DNA from 4 places in the Glutamicibacter sp. 2E12 genome. Region 3 is predicted to be linked to each of the others. Evidence: riboswitches for the same ligand, from Rfam matches in the RefSeq annotation. Region 3 holds a riboswitch; each other region holds the start of a gene.

Region 1 (4,495 bases), 1.2 Mb from region 3:
CGCAAGCCGGGCAAGGACGCACTGCTCGGGGCGGGGATGTTCTTGGCCATGGGAGTAGGAACGCTGGGCGTCTATGCCGCTGGGCGGGCACTGGGCGTCACCACGGCACTGTCAGCAGCGAATCTTGGCGATTATTGGTGGAGCGTCCCAGTGCTTCTGCTGTCGGCTGCACGTCATGCAGTCCTCGAAGAAGTGCTGATGCTCGGATTCCTGTTCACCTACGCCAAGAAATTGAAGCTGGGCCTGTGGAGCACGATTATTGGTTCTGCGATGATCCGAGGCAGCTACCACCTGTACCAGGGGGTGGGGCCGATGATCGGCAATATGCTCATGGGCGTCGTCTTCGGCTGGGTATACCAGAAGTACGGGCGGGTGATGCCGCTGGTTATCGCGCACTTCCTGCTTGATGCCATCGGCTTCGTGGGATACGCCTTGGTCGGGCCGGCCATCGGAATCGGCCAGTAGCGCCGGTAAGCTGAGCCAATGCAGATTACCGTGCTGCGCGAAGAGGACCTTCGCCAAGCAGTTGAATTGTGGGAAGCAACTGGGCTGACTCGTCCGTGGAATGATGCGCTCGCCGACGCCCGACGGGCTTTGGCCGAGCCTACTTCCACGGTGCTGTCCATCGTTGAGAACGATCAACTCATGGCTACTGCGATGGTTGGCCATGATGGCCACCGAGGTTGGCTCTACTATGTTGCGGTGGATCCGTGCCGGCAGGGCAACGGCCTGGGAAGGGCGCTGGTGGATGCCGCTGTCCTGTGGCTGCGGGATCTCGGCGTGCCCAAGGTGCAGCTCATGGTCCGCGAGGAGAACTCTGCCGTCATCGATTTCTATGAACGGCTGGGCTTCGAAGACCAGCACGTCGCGGTCCTGGGGAAGCGGCTGGACCGGCCTTAACGAAAAGAAAGTAGGTGGGGACGCCATTGTCCCCGCCTACTTGCGATCTCTGCGGAACTGTTTACAGCACCACGGTTCCGGACTCGGTCTCAAAGGTAACCGACATGATGCCCGGAGTGCCATTCGGCGCTTCATATTGCATGGTGACAGCGCCCAAATTGACGTTCTGCGGCTGGCCCAGCCAATCCAGCACCCGTTCACGCGAGCCGGCGATGGCGATCTGGCTGATGGCGCCGGCAGGTTCCAGCGCCTTGGACGGATGCAGCTCCTCGGATCCTTCATCCCAGGAAATCAGGTACGGGCACTGCGGATCGGCGATCAGGCCCTTGATGCCAATCTGCTGCCAGGTCAGTTCGCGGCCATCAGGGAACTTCCGGTTGCCCGGCACCGACTTGCGGCCCAAGCGGTCTTCGGCACTGGATAGATCTTCCACCGAGACGCACCAGCCCATCCAGCCGCCGCCGAGCTCCGAACGGGCGCGAACCGCCTGTCCGAAGGGTGCCTTGTCGCTGGCCGGGTGGTTCAGGACTTCAACCACCTCCAGGTACTGGCCATGCTTGAGCGGGAAGATGACATTGCGTGTTCCGAATCGTGGATGCACGCCGCCCTTGACGAATTCCAGTCCAAGGGACTCGGAGATTCTTTCAGCGGTTGGCAACAGCCCGTCCGGGCCGCATGCATAACTTACGTGATCTAGCCTCATCATGTGCCCATCATGGCAACATGTGATGCGAGTCTCTACTTAGGCACACCTAAGTGCCGTGATGCTATCGAATACTCTGCGATGAACCTGCAATATTCGCGAAATATGACCGATTGAGTCCAATGACGAGCCCTTGCGTTGCAAAGATCTTCGGTTTTCGGGCAAACTGGTACCAGGTCATGAGTCCCAGTAACAAGCCCCGGCTTACTGGGCGGCAACCCTCCAACCGCGGTGGGGTGCCCCGGGTGAAGACCTGGCCCTTGAACGCACAAGGCATCAAGGACAAGCGCGGGTTACCCCTGGAAGTCGTCACGATATGGTGCTTCCTGTCGGTGTCTTTTCAGTGGCGTACCCCCATAGTCATGAAACGCTATTTGGAGGAAACCATGAGCAATAACTGGTCATTTGAAACCCGTCAGATCCACTCCGGCCAGACCCCGGATCCGACGACCGGAGCACGGGCTCTCCCGATTTTCCAAACCACCTCTTTCGTCTTCCCCAGCGCCCAGAGCGCTGCTGCACGTTTCGCGCTGCAGGAACTGGAGCCGATCTACACCCGTATCGGCAACCCGACCACCGACGCGGTGGAAACCCGCATCGCTGACCTGGAGGGCGGCGTTGGAGCACTGCTGCTCTCCTCGGGACAGGCTGCCACCACTTTCGCTATCTTGAATTTGGCCGAAGCCGGCGACCACCTGGTGGCCAGCCCCAGCCTGTATGGCGGAACCCAGAACCTGCTCAAGCACACGCTCAAGCGCCTGGGCATCGAGGTCACCTTCGTTTCGGACCCGGACAACCTGGATGATTGGCGTGCCGCGGTGCGTCCGAACACCAAGGCCTTCTTCGGGGAAACCATCTCCAATCCGCGACAGGACGTCCTGGACATCGAGGGCATCTCGGCGATCGCCCACGAAGCTGGCGTGCCGCTGCTGGTGGACAACACCCTGGCCACCCCGTACCTGATCCGCCCGATCGAGTGGGGTGCGGATATCGTGATCCATTCGGCCACCAAGTTCCTTGGCGGCCACGGCAATGCCATTGCCGGTGTCATCGTGGACTCGGGCAACTTCGACTTCGCCAAGGACGCCGACCGCTTCCCGGGCTTCAACACCCCGGACGAGTCCTACAACGGCCTGGTCTTCGCCCGCGACCTGGGTGTCAACGGCATCCTGGGCGCCAATCTGGCCTACATCCTCAAGGCCCGCGTGCAGTTGCTGCGCGATTTGGGTTCTTCGGTTGCGCCGTTCAACGCGTTCTTGATCGCGCAGGGCCTGGAAACCTTGTCGCTACGCATTGAGCGCCACGGCCAGAATGCCGTAGAAGTTGCCAATTGGCTCGAAGCCCGCGAGGAAGTGCAGAAGGTCGCTTACGCAGGCCTGAAGTCCTCGCCTTGGCATGAGCGTGCGCAGAAGTACAGCGATCAGGGCGCCGGCTCGATCATCGCGTTCGAACTGGAGGGCGGTTCGGAAGCCGGCCAGGCCTTCGTGGACGCACTGGTATTGCACTCCAATGTCGCGAACATCGGCGACGTGCGCTCCTTGGTCATCCACCCGGCCTCCACCACCCATGCCCAGCTCTCCGAAGCGGAGCAGGTTGCGGCCGGCGTGAGCCCGGGACTGGTGCGGCTGAGCGTCGGACTGGAGAATATCAAGGATATTCTGGCCGATCTGGAACTGGGCTTCCAAGCTGTTGCAGCCCTCGAGAACAAGGAACTGCAGGAAACCCTCTAGGCATGGCATCCATTGTGACTACTGAAGATACTCTGCGCGCCGAAGAGCTCGCCGGCGGACAAGACGGCATTTTGCGCCGTAAGTCCGTGGGGGAGCACCACTTCGAATTCGGTGGATTCCTTCCGGACGTGGTGCTGGCCTATGAAACGTGGGGGACGCTAGCAGCTGATGGCTCCAACGCGGTGCTGGTGATGCATGCGCTCACCGGTGACGCCCACGTTGCGCAAGGCGATTCGCAAAGCGCCGGCTGGTGGGAAGAGCTCGTAGGCCCCGGCGCCACGGTTGACACCAATGAGTACTTTGTCGTGTCCATCAACATGGTGGGTGGTTGCAATGGTTCCACCGGCCCCTCGTCCTTGGGCGACCAGGGCCTGCCCTACGGTTCGAGCTTTCCCTTCGTCACCATCAAGGACTCGGTGCGCCTTGAAGCGCGGCTGGCCAAGCAACTGGGAATCGATTCCTGGCATGCGGTCATTGGCGGTTCGATGGGCGGTGCGCGCGCGTTGGAATACGCCGTCGAGTTCCCCGACCAGGTCAAGAACCTCGTAGTGATGGCCTCGAGCGCGCAGGCGACTGCCGAGCAAATTGCCTTTGCACAGGTGCAAACCCAATCCATCCGGTTGGATCCGCACTTCTGCAATGGCGACTACTACGGCAACGATGCGCGCCCGGACGCCGGTCTTGGCTTGGCTCGCCGCCTGGCCCACATCACCTATCGTTCCGAGGCCGAGCTTGAAACCCGTTTCTCGCGCAACCCGCAGGATGGCGAGAAGCCAACGGGTCTGCTCGAGGGGCCTCGCGGGCGGTACCAGGTGGAAAGCTATCTTGACCATCAGGCCAGCAAGTTGGTGAATCGTTTCGATGCCAACAGCTACCTGGTGCTCACCGAGGCGCTGATGAGCCATGATGTGGCTCGCGGCCATGAATCCCTGGAAGCCGCCTTGGCGCGACTGGCGAAGGTCAACGTGGTGGTTGCCGCGGTAACCACTGACCGGTTGTACTTTCCTGAGCAGTCAGTGAAGCTGGCTTCGTCGCTGGCCAAGCCAAAACCGGTGCACTACATTGATTCGCCGATTGGCCACGATGGATTCCTGACCGATGCCACGCAGCTCGATGGCGTGCTTCGGACCTTGGTGTTCGGAGACTGAACCCCGGAAGGGGC
Region 2 (4,495 bases), 920 kb from region 3:
AGATCACCAAAATCTTCTGGCAGCACCGGAGCTCCGCTGTCATTACATGAGGCTGGAAGCACTACGCTGAAGTCGTAATCGCGGACATAAGAAGAAAAATTATTGCCGACTATTCCCTGGGTTCGAGTGCCTAGTAGTTTATCCACGATCGTGGTTTCAAGGACTTCTAAAAGGGGAAACTTCTGGTAGTTATTATCGGCAGTGAAATGCACATTGGCAGAAATGATTTCCAATTCCAGCGCATAGCGGTCTCCCTGGGGATTGTCCCAGTGAACCAGGGAATTGAAGCGGCGGTTGATCATTGTTAAAGCATTGTTCAGGTTCTCTTCGCGGCGCTCTCCACGCGCCAAATTGGCGAAGTTCGTGGTGGTGCGCGAATTTGTCGAAGGGGAGTAATTCTCGTCGAATTTAGTGGTGCTAATGCTGAAGGTCAACGCGTCTGCCATGATGGCCAATCTGTTTCTGAGGGGACCGTGGTGGGCCGAGGGGAAGTCGTTGCGTCAATCATGCAGGGTGATTCTTGATATCAGGTAACTCGATATAACTATGGATTGATATAGACTCTGGCTATGGTTCAGGGAACAAATGGCTTGACGCTGCAGCAGCTGCGCTATTTCGTGGCGGTAGCCTCCGAGGGGTCCATCTCGGCTGCCGCCGACTTGATTTACGTCGCGCAGCCCAGCATGTCGGCGGCGATGAAGGAGCTCGAATCGCGGGTGGGGCGCACCTTGCTGGTGCGCTCGGCCAGGGGAGTGACGCTCACCGCCGAAGGCGCAGAATTCCTGGGCTACGCCCGGCAGGTGCTCGAGCAGGTGGAGCTTCTTGAGCACCGCTACCTCGGCCGCCCTTCCGCCAGACGACTGCTGGGCGTCTCGACCCAGCACTACTCCTTTGCGGTGGATGCGTTTGTCCGGATGGTGCAGGCCAGTGGAGCCGAGGAATACCAGTTTTCGCTGCGCGAGACCCGCACCGAGCAGATCATCGAGGACGTGCGCACGCTGCGCAGCGACATCGGGATCCTGTACCGCAACGACTTCAACCGGAAGGTCATCGACAAGCTGCTGCGCGAATCGCGGCTGGTCTTCCACCCGCTGTTCCTGGCCGATCCGCACATTTTCATCTCGCGCAGCAACCCGCTGGCCACCCGTGACCAGGTCACCCTCGAAGACCTCGAAAACCTGCCCCGGCTGACCTTCGATCAAGGCGCGAACAACTCGTTCTACTTCGCCGAGGAAGTGCTCTCCACACGCTCCAGCCAGCGGGAAATCCAAGTCTCGGACCGTGCGACCATCTTCAACCTGATGATCGGCCTGGGAGGGTACACGATCTCCACCGGCATCATCAGCGACGAGCTGGATCCATCCATCGTTGCCATCCCGCTGGACATCGACGAGCGCATCGAGATCGGCTGGATCGATCACGCCGCGATCCCGCTCACCGACCAGGCTCAGCGCTACCTGCAAGAAGTCCGCGCAGTGGTGGCCAGCTTCGGGGTGGAAGTGCTCGGCTGAGCCGCCAACAGCGTAACCCCCGGTCATCGAGTGCCGCTCCATCGTCATAAACTTCCGGGAAAACCTTGAAAGTCTCGGGGTTTTTCTCATTTTGGTGCGTCATAAAGTGGCGCCAGCCACCGCGTCATCATGACAAGTGCACGACATATGAAGCTTGGCGGCCTTGTATGAAGCCGGCCGCCCGATAGCGCTTGCACCCCTCGCAGCCCATGGCCAACCATGGAAGAACAACAAACCATCAAGAGCGACTAAGAGATCTGGCTCGTTGACGTCGCAGCAACCATCGGGAAACCGAAAGGTGCTAATGCCAGGAACGATGGAGCAGTTCCGAACGCGTTTTTGCGCGTTGCGCTTCGTGTTGCCACACGACGCCAATCGGTGCACTCCCTCGCAGAGAATCGAGGAGGAGCTATGAGCCAAGGAACCGACGCGGTGCACGCAGGGTACCGCCCGAGCGGAGACTTCCGCCCGATGCTGCCGCCATTGCACAATTCTGCAGCCTACCAATTCCAATCGCATGCCGAAGCGATCGAGAAGTTCGCGCTGCGCCAGGCCGGCTTCACCTACTCGCGTACCGGCAACCCCACTGTCTCGATCCTCGAGCAGCGCGTGGCCGCGCTGGAAGGCGGGGCCCAGACGGTAGCCACCGCTACCGGCCAGTCCGCCGTCGCCCTGTCCCTGCTGGCCCTGACCCAGGGACCCAAGCACATCGTGGCTTCCTCCTCGCTCTACGGCGGCACCGTGGACCTGCTCACCGACACCTTCGCCGACTTCGGGATCCGCGTCAGCTTTGTCGACCAGGCCGATCCTTTGGCTTGGGCTGCGGCCATTGAGTCGGACACCCGGGCGTTCTTCCTGGAGTCGGTCTCCAACCCGCTGTGCACCGTGGCCGATATCCCGGCCATTGCGGCGATCGCCCACGAGCACAACATCCCGGTGGTAGTGGACAACACCCTGGCCACCCCGCTGAATGTGCGCCCGCTGGAACTCGGTGCCGACATCGTGGTGCACTCGGCCACCAAGGGCCTGGCCGGACACGGCTCGGTGCTCGGTGGGGTCGTGGTGGACTCGGGGAAATTCGACTTCTCCGATGCCGCCCGCTGGCCGCAGATCGCCGCCCCGCGGGTGCGTCTGAACAACACCTCGCTGCTTGAGCGCCACGGACCGGCCGCCTACGCAATGCTGGTGCGCTCCAAGTTCCTGCACGATCTGGGCCCGACCCTGGCCCCGGCCAGCGCCCAGGGAATCCTGGCCGGAATCGAAACCCTGCCGGTGCGCGCCGCCCACGTGCAGCGCAGCGTCACCAGGCTGATCGACGCGCTTGCCGAGTATCCGGGCATTGCCGCCATCCACCACCCCGCGCTGCCCGAGCACCCCAGCCACGAGCTGGCCCGGGCGCTGGCGCCGAAGGGCACCGGCTGCGTGCTGGCCATCGAGCTGGCCCACCCGGCCCTGGTTTCCCCGGTGATCGACGGGCTCAAGCTGATTTCCCTGGCCGCGAATGTGGGGGACACCCGCACCATGGTCTCCCACCCGGCGACCATGACGCACTGCCGGCTCTCGGAGCAGCAGCTGGCCGACGCCGGCCTGAACACCTCCACCCTGCGCCTGTCGGTCGGTCTGGAAGACCCCGCCGACCTGCTCGCAGATATCACCCAATCGCTGGATCTTGCATTGGCCGCAACCCAGGCCACCGCCGGCACCAAGGAAGTGAGTTTCGCATGAGCGGCTTCAACACCCTCGCCGTCCACGCCGGCCAGCACAAGGACCCGCACACCGGTGCGGTGATCCCGCCGATCTACCAGACCAGCACCTTCATCCAGGACGGCATCAACGTGCTGCGCGCCGGGCACGAATACTCGCGCGGCTCCAACCCGACCCGCAACGGGTTCGAATCCCAGCTCACCGCGCTGGAAGGCGGCGCCGCCGGCTTCTCCTTCGCTTCGGGGATCGCGGCCGAAGATGCGCTGCTGCGCGCGGTGCTTCAGCCGGGCGACCACATCGTGCTGGGCGCCGACGGCTACGGCGGCACCAACCGGCTGATCTCCAAGCTGCACGGCAAATGGGGGATCACCTCTTCGGCGGTGGACATCACCAACCTGGATGCGGTGCGCGCCGCGCTGCGCCCGAACACCGCGCTGCTCTGGGTGGAAACCCCGTCCAACCCGCTGCTGGGCATCGCCGACCTGGCCGGGTGGGCGGCCATCGCCCGCGAACACGGCGCCCTGCTGGTGGTGGACAACACCTTCGCCACCCCGTACCTGCAGCGGCCGCTGGATTTCGGCGCCCACGCAGTGGTCCATTCCACCACCAAGTACATTGGCGGGCACTCCGACGTGCTCGGTGGTGCGGTCATCGTGGCCGATCACCTGCACCGCGGGCAGAGCCTGGCCGAAGCCGTGGGCTACCAGCAGTTCGCCGGGGGAGCGGTCTCCGGTCCGCAGGATTCCTACCTGGCCGCCCGCGGGCTGAAGACCCTGGGCCTGCGCATGGAACGCCACGGGGCTACCGCCTCCACCCTGGCCCGCTGGCTCGATGACCAGCCCGAGGTCACCCGCGTCTACTACCCGGGACTGGAACGCCACCAGGGCCATGAACTGGCCAAATCCCAGTCCGCGGCCGGCCGTGGCTTTGGCGGGATCCTCTCGTTGCAGCTCTCCGATGAAGCCGCCGCCCGCGCCTTCGCCCAATCCATGGAGTACTTCCAGCTCTCGGTCTCCCTGGGCGGGGTGGAATCCCTGGTCTGCTATCCGCGCGAAATGACCCATGCTTCGCTGATCGGCACCCCGCTGGAAATCCCGGCCAACCTGGTCCGCCTCTCGGTGGGCATCGAGGAAGCCGACGACCTGATTGCCGATCTGGAACGCGGGCTGGCCGCGGCCGCGAAAGCAACCAGCGCGGACAGCATCCAGCACCGCAGCCTGGCCACAGCCTGACCTAAGGGCAAGTGGATTGAAACATGCCGTGTAAGGAGGACACTGACA
Region 3 (4,495 bases):
TGTCATCCTGGAGAAATCCGGCGCCGCGATCTCCATGGCAGATGCGCTGATCAAGGTCCTGGGTACCCGGTTCCCCAACCTGACGCTATCGATTATCGGCTACATCGTTTCCATTCCGGTCTTCTGCGACTCGGGATACGTGGTGCTCAACTCGCTGCGCAAAGCCATCACCCTGCGTACCGGGGTCTCCGGGCTGGCAACTTCCATCGCCCTGATGACCGGCCTGTACGCGACCCACACCATGGTGCCTCCAACTCCGGGCCCGCTGGCCGCAGCCGAAAGCATCGGCATTGCCGATAACCTGGGCTTGATCATCGCAGTCGGATTGCCCGTTGCGGCCATCTCGGCACTTGCCGGCTTGGCCTACGCCAGCCGCTTCAACAAGTCCCAATGGACCCCGTTGCCAAGCGACGACCACAATGACATCTCCGAACTCGACTATGAGCAGCTGCGTGCAAGCTTCGGAAAATTGCCCAGCCCGGCGCTAGCCTTCATGCCGATCCTGGTTCCGCTGGTGCTGATCTGTGCCGCATCCATTGCGAAGCTGCCCTCGCACCCGATTGGCGAAGGCGCTGCCCTGGAAATCCTTTCCTTCCTGGGGACGCCAGTTATTGCGCTGATCTTCGGCTTGATCTCATCGACTTTTCTTTTGAGCGGTGGCAGCAAGCTGGCGGTCTTCAATGAGCAGATGAACGAAGCTGTACGCACCGCTGCTCCGATCTTGCTGATCACCGGTGCCGGCGCCGGCTTCGGCGCGGTCCTGGCCGCGTCGGATCTGACCACGATTCTTTCGGATTCACTCAGCGGACTGGGCTTGGGCCTGGCTGTGCCATTCCTGATCGCCGCTGCATTGAAGTCCGCCCAGGGCTCGTCCACCGTCTCAATGGTGACCACTTCCGCGCTGGTCGCTCCGATGCTCGGCTCCCTGGGCTTGGGTTCGGAGCTGGGCATGGTGCTATCCGTATTGGCAGTAGGCGCCGGTGCGATGGTTGTCTCGCACGCCAACGACTCCTACTTCTGGGTCGTCTCGCAGCTCAGCCGCATTCCGGTGATCACCGCCTACAAGACCCTGAGCGTGGCTACCGCCATCCAGGGCACCGCGGGTTTCCTGACTGTACTGGTCCTGGGAGCCGTACTGCTTTAGCAGCACGCCTTCCAAGAAAGCAACGGATCGCGCCATCGGCAGATGGCGCGATCCGTTGCTTTAAGCAGTGCTGGATTAGCCCAGGCCTGCCGCCGGGAAGCTCCGCGCGGCCTTATTCGCTGTGGCAGTCGAGATCACCAGCAACGCGATGGCGGCCAGGTAGCCGGCTCCGGTCGCGGCGAAGGCGAAACCGAATTGGCCCAGCAGGCAGAGAACTGCTGCGCTGGCCAATGCCGCCCAACCGGCCCAGGAAGCCGCGGCAAGCAGGGGCGCAGCCTGCTGATGCCCGGCGAGCCAGGCCCCATCGCTGGCCAAGGTGTGGCGCGTCTTGATGCCGATCGCCGCATTGCGAGCGAGCTTCCGGTCCCGTGCCATCGGGGCGAGGAACGCTGCGACCAGCGTTATGCTCAGCAACCCGAACATGAAGGCAATCACGCCTGCTGGATCCACTTGCCGCCTCTTCTGCCGATTGATCTTGAATGGCCATTCAATGCGGTCGCATGGAAGTGCCCTGATCCACGCTGTGTTCCCAATCGATGCCTAGGGGAACGCCTTTGAAATCCAGTTCCAGCATGCCAATTGCGTCATGCGAAGGTCATATGACGTCTTATCCGCCCGTTTTCCGGCAGGGCGAAGGCGCGAAGATGACGTATTTTGTCCTGCTGTTCCTCCGCATGACAGCGCCCTTCCCGAGGACCTGCCAGTAATGCTTGACTCGGAGCACAACCCATCCAGAGCGGCTGAGAGGCCTGGCTCCGAGACGCCGCAGCAAGCCTGCACTCCGCAGGTAGTGCTAACGCCAGGTTCGATGGATCCGCAGATTTTCTGCATCCTTCGGAATCCATAGCCCAAGAGGAGAACGAAGATGACTGTACTGGATACCCAATTGCCGCGCGTGCCCTACACCGGCACTGCTGATGAAGCTGAACTGGCTCATTGGCGCGACGTCGCCCAGCAAGTAGCTGACAAGCTGGCGGCTGACGCGCTCGAACGCGACCGAAAGAACGCCCAGCCTTTCGCCGAAGTGCAGCTGCTGCGCGAAGCCGGGTTGCTCAATCTCTTGGTGCCTGCAGAATTCGGCGGAGCCGGAGCCCATTGGGAAGCGGCTTTCGAAGCGGTCCGCATACTGGCCGCAGCTGATGGCTCCATCTCGCAGTTGCTGGCTTACCACTACATCAACCAGTCCGGCATTGCGTTCTACGCCCCAGCAGAAGCGCAAGGGGCATGGTGGCAGCGCACCGTGGAAGGTGGCTGGCTCTGGGGCGATTCGGTGAATCCAGTTGATCCGGATTTGACGCTGAGCGCCGAAGGGGACGGCTACCGACTGAATGGAGCCAAGCGATTCTCCACGGGTTCCGGTGTTGGCGAGGTCATCGTCATCAACGCGCTGGTCCAGGGCGGAGAATACGACGGGCAGATTCTCGCGTTGGTTCTGCCACGCGATATCGATGGCTTGGAAATCGTTGACGACTGGGACTACCTGGGACAGCGGCTGAGCGCGTCGAATTCCTTGAAGTTCCACAACGTGCGGCTCGAAGCAGGGGACTTGCTGGGATTCGTCACCGATGAACCGGTCTCCACCCTGCTTACCCCCGGTATCCAGTTGGCCTTCGCCAACTTCTACCTGGGCATCGCCCAGGGAGCACTGGAGCGCGGCAAGCAGATCTTGCTGGGCCGCAAGAACGCCTGGCTGTTCTCGCAGGCAGAGACCTACTCGCAGGACCCGATCTTCCAGCGCACCGTCGGAGAGCTCAAAGCCCGCACTGCAGCAGTGGCGGCGCTGACCGAGAAGCTGGGCCGGAAATTCGATGCCCTGCTCTCGAAGGCCGGGGAAGTCACCCAGCCCGAACGAGCGGCGTTGGCCGTGGAAATTGCTGAAGCCAAGGTGGTCTCCACTGAGGTGGGAGTGGATGTGGCGAACCGGATCTTCGAGGTGACCGGTTCATCTTCGACTGCGAACTCGGTGGGTCTGGACCTGTACTGGCGCAATGTGCGCACCCATTCGCTGCACGACCCAGTGGACTACAAGAAGATCGAGGTCGGCGCCTACTTCCTGCGCGGAGAGTCCCAGCCGCTCTCGCTGTACACCTAAGAAAACTTCTCCCGGATTGGACTGAACGATGACTGTACTTGCAACTGGCAATCGACTCGCAGGCCTCAAAAACCGCTTCGCACCGCTCTTCGCGCGCATTGCGCAGGGTGCAGCTGAACGCGACCGCACCGGCGAATTGCCCTTCCAGCAGGTCGCGGACCTGGCCGCTGCCGGCTTTGGCGCGGTTCGGGTCCCGGAATCGCACGGGGGTGCCGGTGCTACGCTGCCCGAACTCTTCGAGCTCTTCGTGGATCTCGCGGCGGCGGATTCCAATATTGCCCAAGCGCTGCGCGCGCACTTCGCCTTCGTCGAGGACCGTCTGGTTGCGGCCCCCGGTCCGGGGCGCGACAAGTGGCTGGCCCGCTTCGTGGCGGGAGAACTGGTGGGCAACTCCTGGACCGAGGTCGGCACCGTCAAGGTCGGGGACGTGATCACCAAGGTCACCCCGGACGGCGAGGGAAGATTCAAGCTCAACGGCACCAAGTACTACTCCACCGGCTCGATCTTCGCCGACTGGCTCGATACCTACGCAGAGCGCACCGACACCGGAAAGCGCGTGATCGCCGCAGTCAACCGCCACCAGCGCGGCGTCGAGCTGGCCGATGACTGGGATGGCTTCGGCCAGCGCACCACGGGCACCGGCACCTCCACCTTCACCGACGCGATTGTCGCCGAAGAAGACCTCATCGACTTCGATACGCGTTTCAAGTACCAGACAGCTTTCTACCAGCAGGTGCTGCTCGCTGTCCTGGCCGGCTCCGCCAAAGCAGCCGAGCGCGACTTCGCCGCCGAGCTGAAGGCGCGCAAGCGGACCTTCAGCCATGCCGCGGCCAATGTGGCGGCCGAAGACCCGCAGCTGCTGCAGGTGATCGGCGAGGTCTCCGCGGCGGCCTTCGCTGCCGCGGCAACGGTGGAACGAGTGTCGACGGCATTGCAGGGAGCCTATGAAACTGCGCAGGCGCTGCACACCGGCGAGGTGACCGGGGAAGAGGACGAAGCAGCCAACGATGCGGCAGAGCTGGCCAGCGCCCAGGCGCAGGTGGTGCTCACGCCATTGGTCCTCAACGCAATCACCCACGCTTTCGATGCGCTGGCCGCCAGCGCCACGAGCGTTACCAAGAACCTGGACCGGCACTGGCGCAATGCCCGTACCGCCGGCAACCACAACCCCTGGGTGTTCAAGGCGAGGTTGATTGGCGACCTGGCGGTCAATGGCACCGAGCTTCCGCGCGTGTGGGCGATTGGTGCATCAAAGTAGA
Region 4 (4,495 bases), 490 kb from region 3:
GGTGATGGAAGACAGCAGTGCAGGCTTGGCTTCGATCAGCAGCACTTCACGGATGATCTGTCCCCGGGTGGCGCCCATGGCCTGTGCTGCTTCGACAACGCCATTGCCAAGCTGGCTGATGTTCTGCTCCACGAACCGGGCGAAATAGGGGATCGCGTTGATGGTCAGCGGAACGATAACCGCCGCGGTGCCAATGGTAGTTCCCACAACGAATCGGGTGAACGGGATGATGGCGATCAGCAGGATGAGGAATGGGAAGGAACGGATTGTATTGACCAGCCCGTCAACGATTCGGTGCAGTCGCGGACGTGGGCGCAAACCGTTGGGAGACATCGAGTAAAGCCAAATGCCCAGCGGGGTTCCCAGGAGAATCGCGATCGGGATGGAAACCAGCAGCATCGCAAAGGTCTGCGCCATGGCGACCCAGATTTCCGGGGCAAGTTCGATGATGCGGTCAAAACTGAAAGCTGCTGCGTTGCCGTTGCTCGTGGCTAGCACTACTGACGTGAAATTCATTGGTAATCCAGGTTCTCTATACGCGGGCTACGGTGGCAGCGACGGCTTGGTCCTGCTTTGGCTGGCGGTTAAGCGTGAGTTCGTCACTGATCAGGTAGCGGCCGATTGGCGTCACTGGTTCAAAGCCTGGTTCTCGCAACGAACTCAGGGCGAACTCTTCAACTACCGCTCCGTCTTCCATGACCGAAACCTTGTCGGCAATGGCCTTAATAACGTTCATCTCGTGGGTGACGATGACTGTGGTGATGCCAAGGCTGGCGTTGATGTCACTGAGGTATTGCAGCACCGACGTTGTCGTTCTAGGATCCACGGCACTGGTTGGCTCATCGCACAGCAGGACCTTGGGCTCGGTGACCAGCGCGCGGGCAATGGCGATGCGCTGTTTCTGGCCGCCCGAAAGCTGTCCTGGATAGGCGGCAGCCTTGTCAGCGAGGTCCACTATGGACAGCGCTTCCAGCGCACGTTCACGGCGTTGCTTTTTCGGAACACCAGCGAACTTCAGATTCAGCTCGACGTTCTGTTGCGCGGTGCGATTGTTCAGCAGGTTGAAGTGCTGGAAGATCATCCCGATCTCATGACGCTGCTTTCGCAGGTCTCCTTCACTGAGCCCGGTCAGTTCGACGCCATCCACGATGACCTGGCCCGACGTGGGACGCTGCAGCAAATTGATATTGCGCAATAGCGTTGACTTTCCTGCACCGGAAAATCCGATAATTCCATGGATGGTTCCGGCCTGGATTTCCAGCGAGACATCCTTGACGGCCGTGAATTGATCTTGGCCCTTGCCGAAGGCGGTCGTTACGTTTTCAAGACGAATCATCATCGCTCCCTTGGTGCTTGGTTATGCGGAGCGCACTTCGCGAAAATCATCTGCGTTCCACAGATTTTCCGTCGCGAAGTGAAAGTACTCCATCGGTTCTGGCTGTAGCACCGCTCCCTCTCGGGTGGTTGCTGCGACGTCGTTGAGCCAGATCTCTCAGTCGCTCTGGATGGTGTGCGTTCGGTTGTACGAGCCGAACAATTCAAGTCTGGAGTCCACGCCCGCAGGCCGGCAAACGTTACTTCAATCGGCGTCATCAAGTCATAGTCCGGACGGATCCACGCTGAAATCACGCAATAATCCACGTAGCAATCTGACACATTTCGCTACTTCCCCTCTTTGTGACGAAAGCCTTGCAGTTTCTGCCCATCTCTCGCTGGCTTGTGCCAGCAATCTTGGGTGGGGAATTCAGCGATGCCTACGGTGGTTGTAGCAGATGCAGACCAACGAGAGGACCCCATGAAGATCGCAATTACCGGTGCCACCGGACAGCTTGGAAATCTAGTCATCGACGCGCTGCTGGCGCGCGGGGCGAATGCCGGTGATCTGGTCGCCATTGGCCGCTCCGAGCAGAAGCTGGAACCACTGGCAGGCAAAGGCCTGGAAACCCGCGTTGCCGATTACAACGCCCAGCCAACTCTCGTGTCCGCACTCGAAGGCATAGACAAGCTGCTGCTGATTTCGGCCAGCGAGGTGGGCCAGCGCGTTGCCCAGCATGAGAACGTCATCAACGCGGCCAAGCACGTGGATGTCTCGCTGATCGCCTACACCTCAATTGCCAACGCCCTGTCCGGCGGCATGAAGCTCGCCGACGAGCACATCGCCACCGAACGGCTGCTGGCCGGATCCGGCATCGACTACGTGCTGTTGCGCAATGGATGGTACATCGAGAACTACACCGACCAGCTGATGGGCTACCTCAACAGCGGCACGGTGCTCGGTGCCGCCGGCGATGGCAAGATCAGCGCTGCCGCCCGTGCAGACTATGCGGATGCCGCTGCGGCCGTGCTGCTTTCCGAGGAGGACCAGAACGGCAGGATCTACGAGCTGGGCAGCGATAAGCCATTCACCCTCGCCCAGCTTGCTGGCGCGGTTGGCGCTGCCGCCGGCCAGGACATCGCCTACCAGGAAATGGATCCAGGGCAACTGGAAAAGATCTACGCTGATGCCGGCGTCCCCGGACCGTTCGCGCACATCCTCGTCGATACCGACATGCGCATTCGAGAAGGAGCGCTGGAAGTGGACTCCGGGGAGCTGGCTCAGCTGATCGGCCGCGCCCCGGCTTCCTTGGGCAAAGTCATCAAGGACAACCTGGACAAGTAGCCCAGGTGCACTAGGGTTCCAGCGGGCAGGCATTGGCGGCGATCGAGGCCGCGGTGCCTGCCCGCCGCTTTAACGCGTCACAACCCGGAATATTCGCGCGGCAATGCCGAAATTGCCGCGCAAACCCATGGTGCTGCGTGTCACAACCGCGCGGCGAGTTCCCGCTCCCGTAAATTTGCGCATACTTCATCCCCACCTGCAGAGGAGATCAAAGCATGCCACGAGTACGTTTAAGATCAGTTGCCTGCGCGGCAGCCATCGCCTTGGGCCTGGGAGCTTTCTCAGCGCTTCCGGCGAGCGCCGAACCACGGCACACCCAGAAGGACCCGACCGCCATCGGCACTGGAGGCGCAGTCTCGTCGGTCGATCCGGAAGCCACCGCTGCCGGCATCGAAATCCTGCGCAAGGGAGGCAACGCTGTCGATGCGGCTGTGGCAACCGCGGCGGCACTGGGCGTCACCGAACCCTATAGCGCAGGCATTGGCGGCGGCGGATACTTCATGCACTACGATGCGAAGTCGGGCAAGGTCAGCACCATCGACGGCCGCGAAACCGCCCCGGCAGGCATTGGGCATGATGCCTTCATCGATCCTGGAACCGGCGAACCGTATAACTTCACCCCGGAACTGGTCACCAGTGGTGTGGCAGTAGGCGTGCCCGGGACAGTGGCCACCTGGCAGCGCGCACTGGATAATTGGGGTTCGCAGAACCTGAAACAGGTTCTGCGGCCGGCAACCCAGATCGCTTCACGCGGCTTTGTCATCGACGAGACGTTCCGCGAGCAGACCCTGGACAACAAGGAACGGTTCGCCGCGTTCACCTCCACGAGCGAATTGTTCCTGCCCGGCGGAGATGCTCCGGAAGTCGGGAGCATTTTCAAGAATCCGGATCTCGCACACACCTACCGGATGCTGGCCAAGCAAGGCATTGATGGATTCTATGAGGGCGAACTGGCTGCCGACATCGCCCAAACGGTACAGGCGCCGCCAAAGAGCGAAGACACCACCCTCCCGGTTCCCGCAGGGCAGCTGGGCACCGCCGACCTGGCCGGCTACGAAGTGGTGGAGCAGGCACCGACAAAGGTGGACTACCGGGGCTACGACGTCTTCGGCATGGCTCCTTCTTCCAGTGGCGGAACGACCATCGGCGAATCTCTGAACATTCTGGGCGAATTCGATTTGCCAGCCATGGAAGAACCCGATGCCTTGCATCATTATTTCGAGGCAACTGCGCTCGCCTACGCTGATCGCGGCAAGTACGTCGGCGACCCCGCGTTCACCAGCGTCCCGACACGGACCTTGACGGACAAGTTATTCGGCGCGGATCGTGCCTGCGCCATTGATCCGGATCAGGCCGCAACGAAGCCGGTCGCTCCGGGCGACTTGGAAAACTATGATGGCCAATGCCCTGCGGCCACCAGCGAACCGGTAGTGGAGCAGGATACGGAGAACATCTCCACCACCCATCTGTCGGTCGTGGACCGTTGGGGCAATGCCGTTTCCTACACGTTGACCATCGAGCAGACCGGCGGCTCGGGCATGGTGGTCCCCGATCGCGGTTTCCTGCTGAACAACGAGCTGACCGACTTCTCCACGGTGTACGACCCGCAGGATCCGAACCGCATTGAACCTGGCAAGCGCCCGCGTTCCTCGATGGCTCCGACCATTGTCCTGCAGGACGGCGAGCCGGTGCTGGCCATCGGCTCCCCCGGTGGTTCAACCATCATCACCACGGTGCTGCAGACCCTGGTGAACCGCATTGATCTGGGCATGGACATCAGCGAAGCCATCGCCGCTCCACGTGCTTCCCAGCGCAATACGGCAGTGGTCACCGCGG

Evidence for each region. Region 3 has a riboswitch for S-adenosylmethionine ahead of ACP3TE_RS08200 (acyl-CoA dehydrogenase family protein). Riboswitches for the same ligand answer to the same signal wherever they lie in the genome.
Region 1: another riboswitch for S-adenosylmethionine. It lies ahead of ACP3TE_RS02735 (bifunctional o-acetylhomoserine/o-acetylserine sulfhydrylase); the one in region 3 lies ahead of ACP3TE_RS08200 (acyl-CoA dehydrogenase family protein).
Region 2: another riboswitch for S-adenosylmethionine. It lies ahead of ACP3TE_RS03785 (O-acetylhomoserine aminocarboxypropyltransferase/cysteine synthase family protein); the one in region 3 lies ahead of ACP3TE_RS08200 (acyl-CoA dehydrogenase family protein).
Region 4: another riboswitch for S-adenosylmethionine. It lies ahead of ACP3TE_RS05845 (methionine ABC transporter ATP-binding protein); the one in region 3 lies ahead of ACP3TE_RS08200 (acyl-CoA dehydrogenase family protein).

Annotation. Positions count from the first base shown of each region.
Region 1 is NZ_CP188297.1:589,676-594,170, reverse strand. Features, by position in the region: gene ACP3TE_RS02750 (CPBP family intramembrane glutamic endopeptidase) at 1-465, shown strand, start outside; gene ACP3TE_RS02745 (GNAT family acetyltransferase) at 484-900, shown strand; gene ACP3TE_RS02740 (VOC family protein) at 962-1,606, opposite strand; SAM riboswitch class IV at 1,779-1,898, shown strand; gene ACP3TE_RS02735 (bifunctional o-acetylhomoserine/o-acetylserine sulfhydrylase) at 1,990-3,333, shown strand; gene metX (homoserine O-acetyltransferase MetX) at 3,336-4,481, shown strand.
Region 2 is NZ_CP188297.1:830,967-835,461, reverse strand. Features, by position in the region: gene ACP3TE_RS03795 (DUF1852 domain-containing protein) at 1-446, opposite strand, end outside; gene ACP3TE_RS03790 (LysR family transcriptional regulator) at 570-1,511, shown strand; SAM riboswitch class I at 1,744-1,834, shown strand; gene ACP3TE_RS03785 (O-acetylhomoserine aminocarboxypropyltransferase/cysteine synthase family protein) at 1,923-3,236, shown strand; gene ACP3TE_RS03780 (cystathionine gamma-synthase) at 3,233-4,447, shown strand.
Region 3 is NZ_CP188297.1:1,750,683-1,755,177, forward strand. Features, by position in the region: gene ACP3TE_RS08190 (GntP family permease) at 1-1,144, shown strand, start outside; gene ACP3TE_RS08195 (hypothetical protein) at 1,220-1,594, opposite strand; SAM riboswitch class I at 1,869-1,959, shown strand; gene ACP3TE_RS08200 (acyl-CoA dehydrogenase family protein) at 2,010-3,236, shown strand; gene ACP3TE_RS08205 (acyl-CoA dehydrogenase family protein) at 3,265-4,494, shown strand.
Region 4 is NZ_CP188297.1:1,260,323-1,264,817, forward strand. Features, by position in the region: gene ACP3TE_RS05840 (methionine ABC transporter permease) at 1-516, opposite strand, end outside; gene ACP3TE_RS05845 (methionine ABC transporter ATP-binding protein) at 533-1,339, opposite strand; SAM riboswitch class I at 1,423-1,512, opposite strand; gene ACP3TE_RS05850 (NAD(P)H-binding protein) at 1,796-2,659, shown strand; gene ggt (gamma-glutamyltransferase) at 2,875-4,495, shown strand, end outside.